DNA from 2 places in the Micromonospora sp. LZ34 genome. Region 1 is predicted to be linked to the other one. Evidence: riboswitches for the same ligand, from Rfam matches in the RefSeq annotation. Region 1 holds a riboswitch; the other holds the start of a gene.
The links. Region 1 has a riboswitch for ZMP and ZTP ahead of ACVCAH_RS05830 (bifunctional 5,10-methylenetetrahydrofolate dehydrogenase/5,10-methenyltetrahydrofolate cyclohydrolase). Riboswitches for the same ligand answer to the same signal wherever they lie in the genome.

Region 1 (3,469 bases):
GCGTCGTCGCGTTCGGTGACCTGCCGATCGACCTGCCGATGTTCGCCGTCGTCGGGCTCGGCGTCGCGATGGCGAACGCGCACCCGGAGGTGCTCGCCGCGGTGGGCGACATCACCGGCGGCGTCGAGGGGGACGGGTTCGCCGACTGGCTGCGCCGGGAGCGGGTGATCGGCCCGGAGGACTGACCTCAAGGCCAACGGGCCGTCAGCTGAACCCGACGATTCGAGCTCAGATGAACAGGCAGAACGGGTGGCCGGCCGGGTCGAGGTGCACCCGTACGTCGTCCTGGGGCTGGAAGTCCGCCAGGGTGGCGCCTGCGGCAACCGCGTGGGCCGAGGCCGCGTCGAGGTCGTCGACCTCGATGTCGAGGTGGACCATCATCGGCGGATCCTGCGGACCGGCCGGCCAGACCGGCCGTACGTAGTTGGGCTCGGTCTGGAACGACAGGCCGGCGCCGCCGTCCGGCGCGCGCAGCGTGACCCAGTCCGGCTCGTCGTCGTGGCGCGACCACCCGAGCAGGTGTTCGTAGAACGCGGCGAGCTCCCGGGCGTCGGGCGAGTCCAGCACCGTGGCGGTCAACGTCAACCGAGGCCGATCAGTCATGCCACCGTCCATACCCACATATCAGGTGCGCCACGTCGCCCGGAGGCGACAGGATGCCGTAATGGACCGGACCGTTGCAGCAGAGAGCCTGCGGGTCGGCGACTCGTGCGGCTGGACAGGCCGTACGGGACCCTGCGGGCCCGGTTGACGGCCGCGCAGCACCGAGTGCACGGCATCGCCGACCTGGCCGCGCTGGACGGCGTACGCCTCGACAGGCTGGTCCGCGCCGCGTGCCGCCCGGGCGCCGAAGTCCCTCGTCCGGCGGGTCGAGCCCTAGCCGGGCCCCTGCTGGCCGCAGGGCCCCGGCCGGTCCCGGCTCAGCCGCGCCCGCTCAGCCGCTCGGCGGCGTCGACGGCGTTGCGGAAGAGCATGGCCACGGTGGTCGGGCCGACCCCGCCGACCCGGGGCGTGATCGCGCTGGCGACCTCGGCGCACGACTCGTCGACGTCGGGCAGCAGCCGGCGGCCCTCGTACCGGACGCCGGCCCCGACCACCACCGCGCCCGGCTTGACGTGCTCCGGCTGGATGATCCCGGGTACGCCGGCGGCCGCGACCAGGATGTCGGCCCGCCGGGTGTAGCGGGACCAGTCCGGCACCCCGGTGTGGACGACGGTGACGGCGGCGTTGGCCGTGGGCCGCTTCTGCGCCAGCATGATCGACAGCGGCCGGCCGAGGGTCGCGCCGCGGCCGAGGATGACCACCTCGCGCCCGGCGACCGGAATGTCGTAGTGGGCCAGCAGCGCCTCGATGCCGGCCGGCGTGCAGGGCAGCGGGCCGGGCAGCCCGAGCGCCAGGCGCCCGATGTTGAGCGGGTGCATCCCGTCGACGTCCTTGTCCGGGTCGACGGTCTGCAACGCCCGGTCGTAGTCCAGGTGGGCGGGGACCGGGTACTGCACGAGCAGCCCGTGCACCCCCGGGTCGGCGTTGTAGCCGGCGATCACCCGGTGCAGGTCCTCCTGGGTGGCGTCGGCGGGCAGGTGGGTGTGCGGCGAGTCGAAGTCGAGTTCCGCCGCCTGGCGCTGCTTGATCCGGATGTAGCCGGCGCTGGCGTCGTCGTCGCCGACCAGCACGGTCGCGAGCGCCGGTACGACGCCCGCCCGGCGGAGGCGGGACACCCGGTCGGCCACCTCGGCGAAGACCTTGTCGGCCAGCGGCCGCCCGGAGAGCAGCCGGGCGGTGTGCGGCGTCGCGACGGTGTCGGGTGCGATGGGCATGGCTCCCCCAACGTGGGCGCCCAGGCGGTCGACTCCCACGGCGAGCTCCCCGATGGTTGGTGCCATCCCCGTGCCGCCAGTCGCGTTCCCACCCAGCTTGCCCCATCCGCCGGCGTCGCCGCCAGGCGACCCCCGGAGGTCGCCGGCCCGTCGCCGGAAAAATCTTGGTCGGCCTGTCCGGAACGGGGCCGCCCGTTCGTCACCCTGGTGAGATCACGAACCAGGGAGTGCCGAGATGAAGTACATGATGTTCGTCTGTAGCGACACCGAGCCGGACACCGACCAGGAGAACTGGCCCGACATCGAGGAGTGGGTGGCCGAGAACGACACGCGTGGCCGCCGGCTGGCCGGCGACGTGCTGGCCGAGACCTCGGCCGCCACCACGGTCCGGGTCCGCAACGGCGAGCTGCTCGTGTCGGACGGTCCGTTCGCCGAGACCAAGGAGGTGATCGTGGGCTTCGACCTGCTGGAGTGCGCCGACCTGGACGAGGCGATCGAGGTGGCGCGTACCCACCCGATGGCCCGGGCGGGTCGCATCGAGTTGCGGCCGTTCGCCGACCTGGACGACCGCCCGGGTGACTGACGCACCGACGGCCGCGACGGCGGACGCCGTCGCGGCCGCCTGCGCCGACTCGTACGCCCGGATCGTCGCCGCGCTGATCCGGGTGACCGGGGACTGGACGCTGGCCGAGGACTGCGCACAGGAGGCGCTCGCGCTCGCCCTCGAACGGTGGCCGGGTGACGGGGTGCCGGCCAACCCGGGCGGCTGGCTGATGACGGTGGCCCGCCACCGCGCGCTCGACGTGCTGCGCCGTGCCTCCGTCGAACGCCGCAAGCTGCACGACCTGGCCGTGCTCACGCTGCCCGACACCGAGCGCCCGGGCACGGAGGAAATCGTGGACGACCGGCTGCGTCTCGTCTTCACCTGCTGCCATCCGGCGCTCTCGCTGGAGGCGCGGGTGGCGCTGACGCTGCGCGTCGTCTGCGGCGTGCCGACCGCCGACATCGCGCGCGCCCTGCTGGTCGGCGAGTCGACGATGACCCGGCGGCTGACCCGGGCGAAGACCAGGATCGCCACCGCCGGCATCCCCTACCGGGTGCCGACCGGACCGATGCTCGCCGAGCGGCTCCCCGGCGTGCTCGCCGTGCTCTACCTGCTCTTCACCCGGGGGTACGACGCCGACGGCGAACCCGCGTTCGCCGACGAGGCGATCCGGCTGGCCCGCCTGCTCGACCGGCTCATGCCCGACCAGTCCGAGGTCGCCGCGCTGCTCGCGCTCTTCCTGCTCCAGCACTCCCGCCGGCACGCCCGGCGCGACCCCGACGGCAACCTGCTCACCCTGGAGCGGCAGGACCGGGCGCGCTGGGACCACGCCGCGATCGCCGAGGGCGTCGACATCCTGGCGCGGGTGCGCCCGGCCGGCCCGTACGCCCTGCAGGCCCGGATCGCCGCGTGCCACGCCACCGCCGCTTCCGCCGCGACCACCGACTGGCCGGCCATCGCCCGGGCGTACGACGAACTCGCCCGGATCCAGCCGTCCCCGGTGATCGAGCTGAACCGCGCGGTCGCGCACGGTTTCGCGGACGGCCCGGCGGCCGGGCTGGCGCTGCTGGCCGCGGCCCGCGCCGGCGGGGCGCTGGACGGCTACCCC
Region 2 (3,469 bases), on a different contig from region 1:
CGGGGAGAAGAGCTTCTACTCCTCGTACGGGCAGGGCGTGGTCGAGGTGACGGCACCGGGCGGCGACACCCGGTTCCGTACCCAGGGTGCCGTGGGCACCAGCACCGATGGCATCCTGTCGACCACCTTCAACATCACCACCCGCACCAACGGGTGGGGCTACAAGCAGGGCACCTCGATGTCCAGCCCGCACGCCGCCGGCGTGGCGGCGTTGGCCCTGTCGGCCCACCCGGGCATGACGCCGGGTCAGCTCACCTCGTTCCTGGAGCGCACCGCCGAGGCGAAGTCCTGCCCCGAGGGTGTCTACAACCCGGCTCCACTGCACCCGGACGGCCCGAACGCGTACGACTCGACCTGCTCCGGTGGGGCGCGCAACTCGTTCTACGGCGCCGGCATGGTCAGCGCCTACAACGTGGTGCGGTAGCAGCACAGCACGACCAGTGGCGGGGCCCGGCGGTGATCCGCCGGGCCCCACCCGTTTTCGCTGCTCACGGCCGGGGTACGGGAGGAGGCGTCCGACGAGCCGAGGAGGCCAACGGTGTCCACCGACGCCATCGTCCTGTTGAAAGAGGACCACAAGGAGATGCGGCGCCTGTTCAAGGCATTCCAGGATGCCGAGGAGGGGCCGGCGAGCAAGCGGCAGCAGCTGGTGGGGCAGATCATCGAGGCGCTCACCGTGCACACGTACCTGGAGAACGAGGTGATGTACCCGGAGGTCCGCAAGCTCCTGCCGGACCTGGAGGACGACATCCTCGAGTCGTACGAGGAGCACCACGTCGCCGACCTGCTCTGCGCCGAACTGTTCACCATGGACGCCGCGGACGAGCACCTTAACGCGAAGACCACGGTGCTGATCGAGAACGTCCTGCACCACGTCGAGGAGGAGGAGCAGGAGTGGTTCCCGAAGGTGCGCGAGGCGCTCGGCCGTAAGCAGTTGCAGGAGATCGGCGAGCGGATGATCGAGCTGCGCGACAAGGCTCCCCGCAAGCCCACCGACCCGAAGGCGATCAAGAAGTCGCTGGACGCGGTGACCGCCTGAGCGGCGACGAGCGCGACGGGCCCCGGCGCGTCGGGGCCCGTCGTCATGCCGGGGGCGCCGGCAGGATCCGCCGCAGCCGCCCCGGCGGTACGGCCCGCTGCCGCCACTCCCGCGGATAGCCCACCGACACCTCCTCGAACCGCACGCCGTCGTGCCAGGTGGTCCGGGGAATGTGCAGGTGCCCGTAGACCACCGCGGCGGCGTCGAAGCGCAGGTGCCAGTCGGCGGTGGCCTCGGTGCCGCACCACTGGGCGAAGATCGGGTAGCGCAGGACCCGGGTCGGCTCGCGGACCAGCGGGTAGTGGTTGACCAGCACGGTCGGCAGCGCCGGCTCCCGCTCGGCCAGCCGCTGCCGGGTCTGCGCGACCCGGGCCGCGCACCAGGCCGGACGGCTCGGGTACGGGTCGGGGTGCAGCAGGAACTCGTCGGTGCAGACGATCCCCGTCCGGTACGCCTCGGCCAGCGCCGCCTCGCGGGTGTCGAACCCGTCCGGCAGCCAGCTGTGGTCGTAGAGCAGGAACAGCGGAGCCACCAGCACCGGCCCGCCCGACCCCCGCCACACCGGGTACGGGTCCTCCGGGGTGAGCACGCCCAGCCGCCGGCAGACCGCCACCAGGTGCTGGTAGCGCTCCAGCCCGTGCAGCGCCACCGGGTCGTTCGGCGGGGTCCAGAGTTCGTGGTTGCCGGGCGCCCAGACCACCCGGGCGAAGCGGTGGGCCAGCAGCCCGAGGGCCCACTCGACGTCGGCCACCGTGTCGGCCACGTCCCCGGCGACGAGCAGCCAGTCGTGCGGCGAGTCGGACCGCAGCCCCTCGACGACGGCCCGGTTCTCCCGGTGGTTGACGTGCAGGTCGCTGATGGCGAGCAGACTGCCGCCCTCGCTCCCGTCGGCCGCCATGCCCCGATCCTATGGACCACCCCACCCCCACGGCGACCCCCACTCGCCACCCCGGCCACCGGGCACCGGTCCGCACAACTTCCGCGAAGTTGTCGCCTCGCCGCACCGGGAGGCCGCACCTCCGGCTGTGCGCTCGGACGGACGGGCCAACCGCCCGGCGCGCCACGAGCCGGAGGCGGACCGGGGTGGCGGGCCGCGGACCCGGTAGGATCAGCCCGGGCCGTGACTGGCGCGTGGGGATGGAGCACCATCGGGAAGCGGTCCCGTCATGAGGACGCATGCCGAGCGCCTGGGCCTTCCGCACGTCACCTGGAGGTCGCATGTCGTCGCTGAACGCCGAATCCACCGCTTTCCGCAGCGCCCTCGAGGTGATCCGCGCGGTCGAACCGCGGGTGGCCGACGCCATCGGGGCGGAGCTCGCCGACCAGCGCGAGTCGCTCAAGCTGATCGCGAGCGAGAACTACGCCTCCCCGGCCACCCTGCTGGCGATGGGGAACTGGTTCAGCGACAAGTACGCCGAGGGCACCGTCGGCCGCCGCTTCTACGCCGGCTGCCAGAACGTCGACACGGTGGAGGCGCTCGCCGCCGAGCACGCCCGGGAGCTGTTCGGCGCCGCGCACGCGTACGTGCAGCCGCACTCCGGCATCGACGCCAACCTGGTCGCGTTCTGGGCGATCCTGGCCGACCGGGTCGAGTCGCCGGCGCTGCGGAAGGCGCAGGTCCGGCAGGTCAACGAGCTCACCGAGGCGGACTGGTTCGCGCTCCGCCGCGAGCTGGGCAACCAGCGGATGCTGGGCATGTCGCTGGACGCCGGCGGGCACCTCACCCACGGCTTCCGGCCGAACATCTCCGGCAAGATGTTCGACCAGCGCAGCTACGGCACCGACCCGGCCACCGGCCTGGTCGACTACGACAAGGTCGCCGAGGCGGCCCGCGAGTTCAAGCCGCTGATCCTGGTCGCCGGTTACTCGGCGTACCCGCGGAAGGTCAACTTCCGGATCATGCGGGAGATCGCCGACTCCGTCGGCGCCACCTTCATGGTCGACATGGCGCACTTCGCCGGCCTGGTCGCCGGCAAGGTCTTCACCGGCGACTTCGACCCGGTGCCGCACGCGCACATCGTCACCACCACCACCCACAAGTCGCTGCGCGGGCCGCGCGGCGGCATGGTGCTCTGCCAGCCGGAGCTGGCCGACCAGGTGGACCGGGGCTGCCCGATGGTGCTCGGCGGCCCGCTGCCGCACGTGATGGCCGCCAAGGCGGTCGCCCTGGCCGAGGCCCGCCGTCCCGACTTCGCCGACTACGCCCAGCGGATCGTCGACAACGCGCAGGCCCTCGCCGAGGGGCTGCTGCGCCGGGGCGGCAAGCTGGTCACCGGCGGCACCGACAACCACCTGGTGCTGATCGACGTCTCCGGTTACGGGCTGACCGGCCGGCAGGCCGAGCAGGCGCTGCTCGACTCGGGCATCGTCACCAACCGCAACTCGGTCCCGCAGGACCCGAACGGTGCCTGGTACACCTCCGGCATCCGG

Region 2: it holds a riboswitch for ZMP and ZTP, as region 1 does, so the genes downstream of both, ACVCAH_RS10860 (glycine hydroxymethyltransferase) here and ACVCAH_RS05830 (bifunctional 5,10-methylenetetrahydrofolate dehydrogenase/5,10-methenyltetrahydrofolate cyclohydrolase) in region 1, are expected to answer to the same signal.

Annotation. Positions count from the first base shown of each region.
Region 1 is NZ_JBRIQN010000003.1:314,037-317,505, reverse strand. It holds partial or broken gene ACVCAH_RS05840 (HAD family hydrolase) at 1-185, shown strand, start outside; gene ACVCAH_RS05835 (VOC family protein) at 229-603, opposite strand; gene ACVCAH_RS05830 (bifunctional 5,10-methylenetetrahydrofolate dehydrogenase/5,10-methenyltetrahydrofolate cyclohydrolase) at 921-1,817, opposite strand; ZMP/ZTP riboswitch at 1,829-1,911, opposite strand; gene ACVCAH_RS05825 (YciI family protein) at 2,053-2,400, shown strand; gene ACVCAH_RS05820 (RNA polymerase sigma factor) at 2,393-3,469, shown strand, end outside.
Region 2 is NZ_JBRIQN010000007.1:144,078-147,546, reverse strand. It holds gene ACVCAH_RS10875 (S8 family peptidase) at 1-424, shown strand, start outside; gene ACVCAH_RS10870 (hemerythrin domain-containing protein) at 539-1,039, shown strand; gene ACVCAH_RS10865 (metallophosphoesterase family protein) at 1,083-1,937, opposite strand; ZMP/ZTP riboswitch at 2,150-2,239, shown strand; gene ACVCAH_RS10860 (glycine hydroxymethyltransferase) at 2,258-3,469, shown strand, end outside.